One region of the Buttiauxella cochleicola genome, then DNA from elsewhere that is predicted to be linked to it. Evidence: predicted binding sites of a transcription regulator. Region 1 holds the regulator's gene; the other holds the start of a gene.
What was found. The regulator PurR, encoded in region 1, represses purine synthesis genes. The targets are predictions, from matches to a motif close to CANGCAAACGTTTGCNTG.
Positions count from the first base shown of each region.

Region 2: a site for PurR is predicted at 5,562-5,579, ahead of LVQ79_RS18125 (nucleobase:cation symporter-2 family protein). Genes of this name have one in related genera too.

Region 1 covers NZ_JAJSOU010000001.1:179,326-186,972, reverse strand. The annotation lists gene LVQ79_RS00830 (alkene reductase) at 1-1, shown strand, start outside; gene gloA (lactoylglutathione lyase) at 91-498, shown strand; gene rnt (ribonuclease T) at 591-1,244, shown strand; gene LVQ79_RS00815 (Grx4 family monothiol glutaredoxin) at 1,311-1,655, opposite strand; gene LVQ79_RS00810 (C40 family peptidase) at 2,018-2,866, shown strand; gene sodB (superoxide dismutase [Fe]) at 3,059-3,640, shown strand; gene cydH (cytochrome bd-I oxidase subunit CydH) at 3,693-3,782, opposite strand; gene purR (HTH-type transcriptional repressor PurR) at 4,078-5,103, shown strand; gene punR (DNA-binding transcriptional activator PunR) at 5,124-6,035, opposite strand; gene punC (purine nucleoside transporter PunC) at 6,151-7,344, shown strand; gene cfa (cyclopropane fatty acyl phospholipid synthase) at 7,642-7,647, shown strand, end outside.
Region 2 covers NZ_JAJSOU010000015.1:21,582-29,228, reverse strand. The annotation lists gene spoT (bifunctional GTP diphosphokinase/guanosine-3',5'-bis pyrophosphate 3'-pyrophosphohydrolase) at 1-1,414, shown strand, start outside; gene trmH (tRNA (guanosine(18)-2'-O)-methyltransferase TrmH) at 1,419-2,108, shown strand; gene recG (ATP-dependent DNA helicase RecG) at 2,113-4,194, shown strand; gene gltS (sodium/glutamate symporter) at 4,199-5,401, opposite strand; gene LVQ79_RS18125 (nucleobase:cation symporter-2 family protein) at 5,631-7,022, shown strand; gene LVQ79_RS18120 (AsmA family protein) at 7,148-7,647, shown strand, end outside.

The DNA.
Region 1 (7,647 bases):
GACCCTCTCATTGATAGCGGCGCTAGTTCGCCGCTATACTTACCTCACATTTAGAAATTAACCCTTTAATTCTAAGAGGATTTTGTAAATATGCGCTTACTTCACACCATGCTGCGTGTCGGCGATCTGCAACGCTCCATCGAATTTTACACTAACGTGCTGGGCATGACTCTGCTGCGTACCAGTGAAAACCCTGAATACAAATACTCTCTGGCATTCGTTGGCTACGGCCCGGAAACCGAAGAAGCGGTTATCGAACTGACCTATAACTGGGGCACCGATAGCTACGATTTAGGCAATGCTTATGGTCACATCGCTCTGAGCGTTGATGACGCGGCTGAAGCCTGCGAACGTATTCGTAAAAACGGTGGCAATGTCACCCGTGAAGCTGGCCCGGTAAAAGGCGGCTCCACCGTTATCGCTTTTGTTGAAGATCCAGACGGCTACAAAATTGAGCTGATCGAAAGCAAAGACGCAGGTAAAGGGTTGGGTAATTAATATCCTGTTACGGGTGCTCTCTGCACCCGTTAGCTTCCCTTGTTAAAATTTGCCATAATGCGCGCTGCTTTTTCCCGTATTAAGAGATCCTGATGTCTGACAACACGCAACTGCATAGCCTGTGCGACCGTTTTCGTGGTTTTTATCCGGTAGTCATTGACGTTGAAACCGCCGGGTTTAACGCTAAAACCGATGCTTTACTTGAAGTCGCAGCCATCACTTTAAAGATGGATCAAGACGGCTGGTTATCGATTGACGAAACCCTGCATTTCCATGTTGAACCTTTTGAAGGCGCAATTCTTCAACCTGAAGCGCTGGCCTTTAATGGTATCGACCCGCATAACCCTTTGCGTGGTGCAGTGAGTGAATATGACGCGCTACACGCAATTTTTAAAATGGTGCGCAAAGGCATTAAAGACAGCGGTTGTAACCGCGCGATCATGGTCGCCCATAATGCGACATTCGATCACAGCTTTATGATGGCAGCGGCAGAACGTGCTTCATTAAAACGTAACCCGTTCCATCCATTTGTGACCTTTGACACTGCCGCACTAAGCGGGTTAGCACTGGGCCAGACGGTGCTCGCCAAAGCATGTATCGCCGCTGGCATGCCATTTGACAGCAGCCAGGCGCACTCGGCTCTATATGATACTGAGCAAACCGCCGAGCTTTTTTGCGAAATCGTTAACCGTTGGAAACGTTTAGGCGGCTGGCCTTTACCGCTGCCAGCGGACCCCGAATCCTGAGCATAAAAAAAGCGACTTTGATAAGTCGCTTTTTTATTTCTGGCAATTACTTAGTCCAGTTGCAAATTACTCTGCGTCTGGCTCTTCAGATTTGTGTTTGGCAGCAGATTCTTTAATCAGTGTCTGCAACTCGCCACGCTGATACATCTCAATAATGATGTCGCAGCCGCCAACCAGTTCACCATCAACCCACAGCTGCGGGAAAGTAGGCCAGTTAGCGTATTTTGGCAGCTCAGCACGGATGTCTGGGTTCTGTAAAATATCAACGTACGCGAAACGCTCACCACAAGCGGATAGCGCCTGCACAGCCTGGGCGGAGAAGCCACAGCTAGGCAGTTTCGGAGAACCTTTCATATAAAGAAGAATTGGGTTCTCAGTAATCTGTTGTTGGATTTTTTCAATAGTGCTCATTGCTTGCTTCCTCAAACCAAGTACTGGCATTAGTCTGCCATTGTAGCGATTGACGCCCTCTCCAGAAAACACCATTTTTTAAAGGGTTTTTCTGTCATACGCGATGGAGGGACAACATGTATTAAGAATAACACTTTTCCCGCCACTGAAAATCAGCAAATGACCCTATGCCTGATCAATAAATAGCCTTACAACCATTAGTTTGGTTAATTTTTTTGCGTCCGGTAACGAAACAGCAAGGCGAATAGTAAAAGGTTATTAACTTTATCGTGGTTAATAGATTAGAATCGGCGGGTTTCGCAAAATCATACACGGGCATGATGGTTTTTCTCATGCATTCATTTTCACCAGGGGATTGTCGAGTGGCGCGGATAACAAAAATTTCTATCACGCTCTGTGCTCTGCTATTTACCTTGCCGTATACACCATTGACGCAGGCGTCTGAGCACGCTCGTCCCGTGGCTGCGCAAAAAGCGCACGTTGTGAAAAGCACAACGAAGAGCACAGAAAAGAGCAGTAAGAGTAAAACCACCACCGCCAGCAAAAAAAGCACCACCTCAGTCAAAACAGCCAGCAAGAAAAAAGAAGCAACTGCCGCAAAAAGTAAAACTGCCAAAAATGCCAGCAGCGCTAAAACAAAGAATCTTGCAAAAAACTCCCGCAATAAAACCTCTAAGCTCGCAAAAGCTCAGCCTGTTACTTTCACCGAAAAATGCAGCAAGCCACGTAAAGGCCATAAAGCGCATTGTGTAAAAGTTAAATCAGAGCAGCCAACGACGATTGCTGCGGCGCATAAAGTCCGTGTGCAAAAAGCACAAAAAACGGCAATGAATAAATTGATGGGCCAGATTGGTAAACCGTATCGTTGGGGTGGCACCTCGCCGGTTACCGGTTTCGATTGTAGTGGTCTGGTTTACTACGCATACAAAGATTTAGTGAAGTTCCGTATTCCTCGTACCGCTAATGAGATGTATCACCTGCGTGATGCCTCATCTGTAGATCGTGGGGAATTGGAAACTGGCGATTTGGTCTTCTTCCGCACCCAAGGTCGAGGCACCGCTGACCATGTTGGCGTGTACGTGGGCAACGGTAAATTTATTCAGTCACCGCGTACCGGGCAGGATATCCAGATCACCTCATTGAGCGAAGACTACTGGCAGCGCCACTATGTCGGTGCCAAACGCGTTATGACCCCTAAAACCATTCGTTAAACGCTCTTATTAGAAAACCTGCACCTGCCCTTCCCTGGGCAGGTGAGTTCCCTCTTTTGCTTATCCTTTCAATTTGTTACCCTAAACCCGCACTAAAAGTGATGTTTAACAATAGATACCCAAATTAATTCGAGTTGCATCGCAGCCAACAAAGATGCGGCTCGAAGTATGAAGGGTAATAAGGAGTCAGCAATGTCGTTCGAACTACCTGCACTACCATATGCAAAAGATGCTTTAGCACCGCATATCTCCGCCGAAACTCTGGAATACCATTACGGTAAACACCATCAAACCTATGTCACTAACCTGAACAATCTGGTTAAGGGCACCGCGTTTGAAGGTAAAACTCTCGAAGAGATCGTTCGTACTTCCGAAGGTGGCGTGTTTAACAACGCAGCTCAGGTTTGGAACCACACCTTCTATTGGAATTGCCTGGCACCAAATGCAGGCGGTGAACCAACTGGGGAGCTTCTGGAAGCCATTAATAAGTCGTTTGGGAGCTTTGCTGAGTTTAAACAGCAGTTCACTGATGCGGCTATTAAAAACTTTGGCGCTGGCTGGACCTGGCTTGTCAAACAAGAAGATGGCGCTCTGGCGATTGTCTCTACCTCAAACGCGGGTACCCCATTAACAACAGCGGCAACACCGTTATTGACTGTGGATGTGTGGGAACATGCGTACTACATCGACTACCGCAATGCTCGTGCTGGCTATCTTGAGCATTTCTGGGCGTTGGTGAACTGGGAGTTTGTTGCTAAGAATCTGGCAGCATAAAACCAAAAAGATATGGGCCGCGATTGCGGCCCATTTTAATCAGAGCGATGTATCAATGCAGTACGGCGGTTAACGCGCCACACACAATCAGAGCCAAAACAACAACCGTGGTCATGATTGAAAATTTCAGATCGGTACTCATTAGCAAACTCCTTTTATTACCCTACAATCGGTGTGTCGGATTGATTTTCCCACAATCAGACATAAAAATCCCCCTGGTTTTAACCTGATATCGCTTTTCCCTCTTTCACTTTTCTCCAGGATAGGCCAAAATCCCACGCTAATTTGTTGCGTACCATCTATTCAACGCCCTCCTCCCGTTTTATGTCGCAATCCCGGCATACCTGCAACCTTAACGTTGCCTCAGGAGTTAGCGTACGCAAACGTTTAACACATTGGTTATCAGGGGTTTACGATATGGCCCGGAGTGAAATTTAATGGCGACAATCAAGGACGTAGCGAAGCTCGCAAACGTTTCCACTACAACCGTATCACATGTGATTAACAAGACCCGTTTTGTGGCGGAAGAAACACGCAATGCGGTCTGGGCAGCAATTAAACAATTGCATTATTCGCCTAGCGCCGTCGCACGTAGCTTGAAAGTTAATCACACCAAAACGATTGGTTTGCTAGCCACTTCTAGCGAAGCACCCTATTTTGCCGAGATAATCGAAGCTGTCGAAAATAGCTGCTTTGAAAAAGGCTACACCCTGATTTTGGGTAATGCGCACAATAATTTCGAAAAACAGCGCGCCTATTTATCCATGATGGCGCAAAAACGCGTCGATGGGCTGTTGGTGATGTGTTCTGAATACCCGGAATCATTACTGACTATGCTTGAAGAGTATCGTCACATCCCAATGGTTGTGATGGACTGGGGCGAAGCCCGCGCGGATTTCACCGACTCCGTTGTCGATAATGCCTTCCACGGTGGCTATCTGGCTGGCCGTTATTTGATTGAGCGTGGTCACCGCGAAATTGGTGCAATTCCCGGTCAAATGGAACGTAATACCGGTGGCGGCCGCCATGCTGGTTTTATGAAAGCGCTGGAAGAGGCTGGTATCGCTATTCCTGAGAACTGGATTGTGCAGGGTGACTTTGAACCTGAGTCAGGCTACCGCGCCATGCAGCAGATAATTGGGCAGTCCCATCGCCCTACCGCGATATTCTGCGGCGGTGACATTATGGCGATGGGCGCAATTTGTGCTGCTGATGAAATGGGTTTACGCGTGCCGCAAGATATTTCCATTATCGGCTACGACAACGTGCGTAACGCGCGTTACTTCTCACCGGCATTGACCACCATTCATCAGCCGAAGGATTCACTGGGTGAAACAGCATTCAATATGCTGCTGGATAGAATCGTCAATAAACGCGAAGAGTCGCAGTCGATTGAAGTACATCCACGCTTAATTGAACGCCGTTCAGTGGCAGATGGTCCATTCCGCGATTATCGTCGCTAAAAACAGTCAATGGAGCCTGCCTAAGCAGGCTCCTGCAACCACTCCTGATTCATCGTCTCACTATCCCCCAAATACTCCAACAACCAGGCCAAAGCTGGCGAAGCATCATTTTGCCGCCATGTCAGGCAACATGCCGCGTCCGGGAATGGGTTATCGAGCGTCAGCTCACTCCACTGCCCCGAAGCTAACCACGGCTTTGCTATATGCAGCGGCACCATACCAATACATAAACCCGCGCTAAGACAATCAGAGCCAGATTCCCAGTCTGGAACCACAACTCGACGCTGATTATCCAAAAGCCAGGTAATGCGCTTCGGTAGCGAGCGGGAAGTATCTTCCAGTACTAACGACGGCCAGGCCCGTAGATCATCATCACTTAAGGTTCCGCCCTGCTGTGCCAGCGGGTGATTTGATGACACCACACAGCGCCAACTCAACGTCCCCATATCGCGGAACGCATAACGCCCCCCGACGGGAATAGCTTGTGTCGCACCAATCGCGACTTCAACTCGCCCATCAGCCAGCGCATCCCACACGCCGTTAAACACTTCCTGGAAGATACGCAGTTCGATATCCGGAAAATGACGATAAAAATCCAACACTAACTGACGTGTTCGTTCAGGTTTAACGATGTTATCGACTGCAATCGCCAGGTGCCCGCGCCATCCATTTGCGATCTGTTGACACTGCTGCCGTGTCGTCATCATTTTTTTGATAACAGAACGGCCTTCTTTCAGGAAAAAGACGCCAGCGGGGGTTAATTCAACATCACGATGGCGACGTTCGAATAACGGAACCGCTAACCAATCTTCCAGTTGCCGTACCGTATAGCTGATAGCTGACGGAACGCGGTGCAACTCTTGTGCTGCACCACTGAAGCTGCCATTGCGCGCTACCGCATCTATCACTTCCAGCGAATATTCTGACCACATTTCTCTGCTCACAAATTTTTTGAACGCAACCTACAAATATTAGCGTTTCACAAGCCTATTTGCACTCCGTACACTCTTGCAGCGATCAACCTGCAAGATAAAACAAGAGAAAATTATGCAACCATCAAAAGGATTTCTTATCTGGCTGGCTGGATTAAGTGTTCTGGGCTTCCTTGCCACAGACATGTATCTGCCTGCTTTCGCTGCCATTCAGCAAGATTTACAGACCGATGCCTCCGCCGTCAGTGCGAGCCTGAGCCTGTTCCTTGCGGGCTTTGCGTTTGCCCAGTTAATGTGGGGGCCGCTGTCAGACCATTTCGGACGTAAACCAGTTTTGCTGGCAGGTCTAAGTCTGTTCGCCGTCGGTTGTATTGGAATGTTGTGGGTAGAAAGTGCTACTGCTCTGCTGGTGCTGCGCTTCGTTCAGGCCGTTGGTGTTTGTTCTGCCGCGGTAAGCTGGCAGGCACTGGTGACCGATTACTACCCGGCAAACCGTGCAAATCGCATTTTTGCAACGATTATGCCGCTGGTTGGTCTATCTCCAGCACTGGCTCCACTGTTGGGTAGTTGGATTTTGACCCACTTTGACTGGCAGGCGATTTTCGCCACACTATTTGCCATCACGCTGGTGCTGATGATACCAACTCTGCGCCTGAAACCACGTACCCAGCATCACCCGCAAACAGAAGACAACAAAGTCAGCTTTATGTCGTTGCTGCGTAATCGCGTGTATAGCGGCAACGTGTTGATTTATGCGGCCTGCTCCGCAAGCTTCTTTGCCTGGCTGACCGGTTCCCCGTTCATTCTGAATGATATGGGCTACAGCCCGGCGGCGATTGGCCTGAGCTATGTGCCACAAACTATCGCCTTCCTGATTGGTGGTTACGGCTGCCGTAGCGCACTGCAAAAATGGCAAGGCAAGCAAATGCTGCCGTGGTTGCTGGCGTTATATACGTTGAGCATTTTCGGCACCTGGGCGGTTGCGGTAAGCGGCCACGCCACACTCACGTTATTGCTGATTCCGTTCTGTGTAATGGCGATTGCCAACGGTGCGATTTACCCAATCGTGGTTGCTTCCGCACTGTTGCCTTTCCCGCAAGCCACGGGTAAAGCCGCTGCGCTGCAAAACACGCTGCAATTGGGCCTGTGCTTCCTGGCAAGTTTGATGGTGTCGTGGTTGGTCGCTACACCACTGCTTACAACCACCAGTGTCATGTTGGTAACAATTGTTCTGGCCATGCTGGGTTATCTGCTTCAGCGTCGTAAAAATGCCGAGGTCTGGCAACCGGCTGAATCGGATGCACATTAAGATTAAAATTGCTCAGCCTCAACATGGTTAGCTTGCTAAGAATATGTGATTGAATCACCGCTTAAGCGAGCCTATACTCATAAACGGCTCAACAAATAACACCATAATAATCACATTAAAACGGGAGCCTCTTGGCTCCCGTTTTTGTTTTACATCTGTTTTTTTGGGGCGCCAAGCCCCCTTTCTCTGTTCTACGTCGGATATCAGGCACACGGAATTTTCCGTGACATTTCTCACATGCCCAAAATAGCGTCTACGCTGTTTTAAGGTTCCTTTCACATTGGTGATGGAGAAGCTATGAGT
Region 2 (7,647 bases), on a different contig from region 1:
CAGCGGTCGCGAAAAACACCTTTATTCCATCTACTGCAAAATGACGCTCAAAGAACAGCGTTTCCACTCGATTATGGATATTTACGCCTTCCGCGTAATTGTTCACGACATGGATACCTGTTACCGCGTTCTTGGGCAGATGCATAGCCTATACAAGCCACGTCCGGGCCGGGTTAAAGACTATATCGCCATTCCAAAAGCGAACGGATATCAGTCACTGCATACTTCAATGATTGGCCCACACGGTGTGCCGGTTGAAGTGCAAATCCGTACTGAAGATATGGACCAGATGGCAGAAATGGGTGTTGCTGCTCACTGGGCTTATAAAGAGCAAGGTGAGAGTGGTACTACCGCGCAAATCCGTGCCCAACGCTGGATGCAGAGCTTGCTGGAGCTCCAGCAAAGCGCCGGTAGCTCATTTGAATTTATCGAGAGCGTAAAATCCGATCTGTTCCCGGATGAGATTTACGTTTTCACCCCGGAAGGGCGCATTGTCGAATTGCCGGCTGGTGCGACACCTGTCGATTTCGCCTATGCCGTACATACCGATATCGGCCACGCATGCGTTGGTGCTCGTGTCGACAGACAACCCTATCCGCTGTCTCAGTCGCTCAGTAGCGGCCAGACAATCGAAATCATTACCGCACCGGGCGCTCGCCCGAATGCCGCATGGTTGAATTTCGTTGTGAGCTCTAAAGCCCGCGCCAAAATTCGCCAGATGCTGAAAAACCTTAAACGTGATGACTCTGTTAGCCTCGGGCGCCGCCTGCTTAACCATGCGTTAGGTGGTAGCCGCAAGCTTGCCGAAGTTCCGCCAGAAAATATTCAACGAGAGCTTGAGCGCATGAAACTCGCCACGCTTGATGATTTGCTGGCTGAAATTGGCTTGGGTAACGCTATGAGTGTAGTTGTCGCGAAAAACCTGCAAGGTGAATCACAAGCGTCTTTACAGGCGAATGCTCTGCCGCATAGCCATCTGCCTATCAAAGGTGCAGATGGCGTGCTGATTACTTTTGCTAAGTGTTGCCGCCCAATTCCTGGCGACCCGATAGTAGCTCACGTTAGCCCTGGTAAAGGGTTGGTTATCCACCATGAGTCTTGCCGGAATATTCGTGGCTACCAGAAAGAAGCCGAGAAATTTATGGCGGTGGAATGGGATAAGGAAACTGAGCAAGAGTTCCTCACTGAAATCAAAGTAGATATGTTCAACCATCAGGGTGCGCTGGCAAATCTGACGGCTGCTATCAACACAGCAGGCTCGAATATCCACAGCCTGAATACCGAAGAAAAAGATGGTCGCGTCTATAGTGCGTTTATCCGTATGTCTGCCCGCGATCGTGTTCATCTGGCTAATATTATGCGCAAAATCCGCGTGATGCCGGATGTGATCAAAGTTACCCGCAACCGAAACTAGTGTTATGAATCCTCAACGTTATGCGCGTATTTGCGAGATGCTCGCCAGGCGTCAACCTGATCTGACCGTCTGCATGGAGCAAGTCCATAAACCTCATAACGTCTCGGCGATTATTCGCACCGCAGATGCCGTGGGTGTACATGAAGTCCACGCAGTCTGGCCGGGTAACCGAATGCGCACCATGGCCTCTTCTGCTGCGGGAAGTAATTCCTGGGTTGAAGTTAAAACGCACCGCGACATTGGCGAAGCAGTTGGCTATCTAAAAAGCAGCGGGATGCAAATCCTCGCCACCAACCTTTCTGATAAAGCCGTCGATTTCCGCGAAATTGATTACACCCGTCCGACCTGTATTTTGATGGGACAGGAAAAAACCGGTATCACCCAGGAAGCTCTAGCACTGGCAGACCAGGACATCATTATTCCGATGATCGGGATGGTGCAATCGCTCAATGTGTCCGTAGCTTCCGCACTTATTCTTTATGAGGCACAGCGCCAGCGCCAGAATGCCGGGATGTACCAGCGCGAAAACAGCACCCTGCCGGAATCCGAACAACAGCGCCTGCTGTTTGAAGGCGGCTACCCTGTACTGGCGCGAGTTTCCCGCCGTAAAGGTTTGCCCTACCCACATGTGAATCAGCAAGGTGAGATAGAAGCTGATGCCGCATGGTGGGCCACAATGCAATCTGCGGAGTAGCTGGATGAAAGGCCGTTTGCTGGATGCCATACCGTTAAGCACGCTTGCCGGAGTCGGCGCCAGCCAGAGCGGCAAACTGGCCAAAATTGGCCTGTACACCATTCAGGATCTTCTGCTCCACCTGCCGCTTCGCTACGAAGACCGTACCCATCTCTACCCTATCAATGACCTGCTGCCAGGCGTTTACGCCACGGTGGAAGGTGAAGTGCTGAACTGCAATATCAGTTTTGGCCGCCGCCGTATGATGACCTGCCAGATTTCTGACGGTACCGGCATCCTGACGATGCGTTTTTTCAACTTCAACGCGGCAATGAAAAACAGCCTCGCGACCGGTAAACGCGTGCTTGCCTATGGTGAAGCAAAACGCGGCACGCACGGCGCAGAAATGATTCATCCTGAATACCGCGTTCAGGGCGACCTCAGTACGCCAGAATTACAGGAAACGCTGACGCCGGTTTACCCGACAACCGAAGGTATTCGCCAGGCTACATTGCGCAAGCTGACCGATCAGGCTCTGGAATTGCTCGATACCTGCGCCATTGCAGAATTGCTCCCGGCTGATTTGAGTAAGGGAATGATGAGCTTGCCAGAAGCGCTGCGCACTCTACATCGTCCGCCGCCATCAATGCAGCTCGCCGATCTGGAGACGGGAAAACACCCGGCTCAACAGCGCTTAATTCTCGAAGAATTACTGGCACATAACCTGAGCATGCTCGCGCTTCGTGCTGGTGCTCAGCGTTATCATGCGCTGCCTTTGCATGATCATGACGATTTAAAAAACCGCCTGCTAGCCGCCCTGCCGTTTAAACCAACCGGCGCGCAGGAACGAGTCGTAGCGGAAATCGAGCACGATTTGGCGCTGGATGTCCCGATGATGCGCCTGGTACAAGGTGATGTGGGGTCTGGTAAAACGTTGGTTGCCGCACTCGCCGCGCTGCGTGCGATTGCGCATGGCAAACAAGTGGGCCTGATGGCTCCAACCGAATTGCTCGCCGAGCAGCACGCTAATAACTTCCGCCAGTGGTTTGCGCCGCTGGGCATTGAAGTGGGCTGGCTTGCTGGTAAGCAAAAAGGCAAAGCGCGTATCGCTCAACAGGACGCGATCGCCAGCGGTCAGGTGTCGATGGTAGTGGGAACACATGCGATCTTCCAGGAACAGGTGCAGTTCTCGCAACTTGCACTGGTTATCATTGATGAACAACATCGCTTTGGTGTTCATCAACGCCTGGCGTTGTGGGAAAAGGGCCAGATTCAAGGCTTCCATCCACATCAGTTAATCATGACTGCAACCCCCATTCCGCGCACTTTAGCGATGACGGCCTATGCCGATTTGGATACTTCGACCATTGACGAACTCCCACCAGGCCGAACGCCAGTCACCACCGTCGCGATCCCTGATACCCGCCGCAACGATATTATCGACCGGGTGCGTGGAGCTTGCAGTGATGAAGGCCGTCAGGCGTACTGGGTTTGTACGTTGATTGAAGAATCAGAATTGCTCGAAGCCCAGGCCGCGGAAGTCACGTGGGATGAGCTAAAAATCGCCCTGCCTAATCTGAATGTCGGCCTGGTTCATGGCCGTATGAAGCCACAGGAAAAGCAGGCTGTGATGCAGGCTTTCAAAGAAGGCTCAATTCATCTGCTGGTTGCGACAACAGTTATTGAAGTTGGTGTTGATGTACCGAATGCCAGCCTGATGATTATTGAAAACCCTGAGCGTCTGGGTCTTGCGCAACTCCACCAGCTTCGTGGCCGTGTGGGTCGTGGGGCGGTTGCATCTCATTGTGTGTTGCTTTACAAGTCGCCACTGTCGAAAACCGCACAGCTGCGTTTACAGGTACTGCGTGATAGCAACGATGGCTTCGTGATTGCTCAGAAAGATTTAGAAATTCGTGGTCCGGGGGAATTACTCGGCACGCGCCAGACGGGAAGTGCCGAGTTTAAAGTAGCAGATCTATTGCGCGACCAGGCGATGATCCCGGAAGTACAGCGCCTTGCGCGCCATATTCATGAACGCTATCCCGAGCAGGCAACCGCGCTCATTGAACGCTGGATGCCTGAAACGGAACGCTATTCAAACGCCTGATGGCTTAGCCAAAGATTGGCAGCATCAAATACATCTTGATGACCAGCGCGTTGACGATATCAATAAAGAACGCGCCAACCATCGGCACTACCAGGAACGCCATATGTGACGGGCCGAAACGCTCGGTAATCGCCTGCATATTGGCAATCGCCGTTGGCGTTGCCCCAAGGCCAAAACCACAATGCCCCGCAGCCAGAACCGCCGCATCGTAGTTCTTCCCCATCAAGCGATAAGTCACGAAAATCGCATACAACGCCATAAAGATGGTTTGTACGGTCAAAATTGCCAGCATCGGCAACGCCAGCGAAGCCAGTTCCCACAGCTTGAGGCTCATCAGCGCCATGGCGAGGAACAGCGACAAACAGACGTTCCCCAGCACGGAAACCGCGCGTTCAAATACCCGGTAGAAGCCAAGCAGTGAGAGCGTATTGCTGAGGATAACCCCAACAAATAACACGCAAACGAATGTCGGCAATTCGAAGCTGGTGCCTTGAATGAGATGGCCGACAAACTTACCGACCGTAAGGCAGATAGCAATCATCGCGATGGTTTCTATCAACACCATAGAGGTGATCATGCGCCCTACCGCTGGCTTTTCGAATGCGGTTGGATCAATGCTATCTTCTGGTGTGCCATCGGGTGTTGAGGAGTGTTTGACCAGATAACGCGCCACTGGCCCGCCAATCAAACCGCCCAATACCAGACCAAACGTTGCGCAAGCCATTGCCACTTCGGTGGCATTCTGGAAACCATAACGTTCGGTAAACAGTTTGCTCCAGGCTGCACCCGTACCATGCCCGCCTGATAACGTAATAGAACCCGCCAGTAAACCCATTAATGGATCAAGGCCCAACAGGCTCGCCATACCGATACCAATGGCGTTTTGCATGACCAGCAAACCCACCACCACCACCAGGAAAATACCGACAACTTTGCCACCCGCTCGCAAGCTAGACAGATTGGCGTTCAGGCCGATTGTGGCAAAGAAGGCGAGCATCAAAGGATCTTTGAGGCTCATATCAAATTCAAATTCCCAACCGACACTTTTTTTGAGTACCAGCAAGGCAAGGGCGATTAAGAGTCCACCCGCTACGGGTTCAGGGATAGTGTATTTTTTTAATAGCGGTATGGTGTGGACCATTTTTCGGCCCAGTAATAACACGAGAGTCGCAGCAACAAGGGTAGAAAGGGTGTCGAGATAAAACATAGAAGTGCTCCTGTTTGCGCATATTTCTCACAGACGCTTTTAATTATCCTTCACTGGAATTTCAGGTTCTAGAAAAGTCAGCAGCTGGATTTTAACCAAAAAACAGTCGAAAGTTATATAAAAAGCTCGGCATATACACTTTTTATCTTAGGAAACACCCTTAGCAAACGTTTGCTTTTGGCCTTCAGTCCGCTAAAATCACCGTTTTTTCGGGAGGGGATAATTTCTAATGTCTGTTAATGCTGTTGAGTCTGAAGGTGCGCAACCGATTGCCCACGCTAGTTCCAGTGAGTTGATTTACCGCCTGGAGGACCGTCCACCTCTCCCGCAAACTCTATTCGCTGCTGGGCAGCATTTATTAGCTATGTTTGTTGCGGTGATCACACCTGCGATGTTGATTTGCCAGGCTCTGGGACTTCCAGCAGAAGATACCCAACACATTATCAGTATGTCCCTGTTCGCATCAGGCGTGGCATCAATTATCCAGATTAAAGCGTGGGGCCCGGTAGGCTCTGGGCTTCTGTCTATTCAAGGCACCAGCTTTAACTTTGTCGCACCGCTGATTATGGGTGGCATGGCATTAAAGAATGGCGGGGCTGATGTTCCGACGATGATGGCTGCACTTTTTGGCACCTTAATGCTCGCAAGCTGCACCGAGATGCTTTTATCGCGCTTCCTTCACCTTGCTCGCCGCATTATCACGCCACTGGTCTCCGGTGTAGTTGTGATGATTATTGGTCTTTCCTTAATTCAGGTTGGCCTGACATCTATTGGCGGTGGCTATGGTGCAATGAGTGACCATACATTTGGCGCACCGAAAAATCTGCTGCTGGCAGGCGCAGTATTAGTGGTCATTATTCTTCTGAATCGTCAGCGTAACCCGTACTTGCGCGTGGCTTCGCTGGTAATCGCCATGGCAGTAGGTTACGCGCTGGCATGGGCAATGGGCATGCTGCCTGATGTTGCGCCATCAACCAATACTGACCTGATCATGGTGCCAACACCGCTTTACTACGGCCTGGGCATTGACTGGAACCTACTGATTCCGCTGATGCTGATCTTTATGGTGACCTCCCTTGAAACCATTGGCGATATTACGGCGACGTCTGACGTCTCTGAGCAACCGGTTTCTGGGCCACTGTATATGAAGCGCCTGAAAGGCGGCGTGCTGGCTAATGGCCTGAACTCTTGCGTTTCAGCCGTATTCAACACCTTCCCTAACTCTTGCTTTGGCCAGAACAATGGCGTTATTCAGCTTACGGGTGTTGCCAGCCGTTATGTTGGATTTGTCGTCGCGTTGATGCTGATTGTGTTGGGCCTGTTCCCGGCAGTAAGTGGGTTTGTGCAGCACATTCCTGAGCCAGTTTTAGGTGGCGCAACTATCGTGATGTTCGGCACGATCGCTGCCTCCGGTGTGCGTATAGTCTCCCGCGAGCCACTAAATCGTCGTGCGATTATGATTATCGCGCTGTCTCTGGCGGTGGGTATGGGCGTTTCACAGCAGCCACTGATTCTTCAATTTGCTCCTGACTGGCTAAAAACGTTGCTCTCCTCCGGTATCGCTGCCGGTGGTATCACCGCTATCGTGTTAAACCTGATTTTCCCACCTGAAAAAAATTGATGTACCTCACGCGCTGGTTATTTGTTAGCGCCAGCGCGTGTTACCCCTCCTGACAATCCCATCCTTGAGCTATAACGGTAAATGGGGCATAACACCCTTACCGAAACTTCATGGGATGGAAGACAATGAAATTTCTAGGAAAGCTGATCATAGCTTTATTGGTTGTCATAATAGTGGCACTCATAGCCGCTTATTTATTACTTCAAACTCGTTGGGGAGCATCCCAAATCAGTAGTTGGGTCAATGAGAAGAGTGATTACAATTTCTCTTTTGAAGTGATCGACCACAAGTGGGCATCGCCCACTCATGTCACGCTGACAAACGTCACCTTCGGACGCAAAGGCCAGCCAGCGACTCTGGTTGGGCAAAATATTGATATTGGCCTGAGCTCACGTCAATTTTCAGAGCCTTTGCACGTCGATACGATTTTGCTGCAAAACGGAACGCTAAATATCAGCCCCAATGCTGCCCCGCTACCCTTCCAGTCCGATATGCTGCAATTGAGCGATATGGCAATCAACAGCCCAAATACTGGGTGGGATCTGCACGCTCAACGCGTCAACGGAGGAGTAATACCCTGGCAGCCAGAGCAAGGTAAAGTGCTGGGTAATACTGCTGATATTCA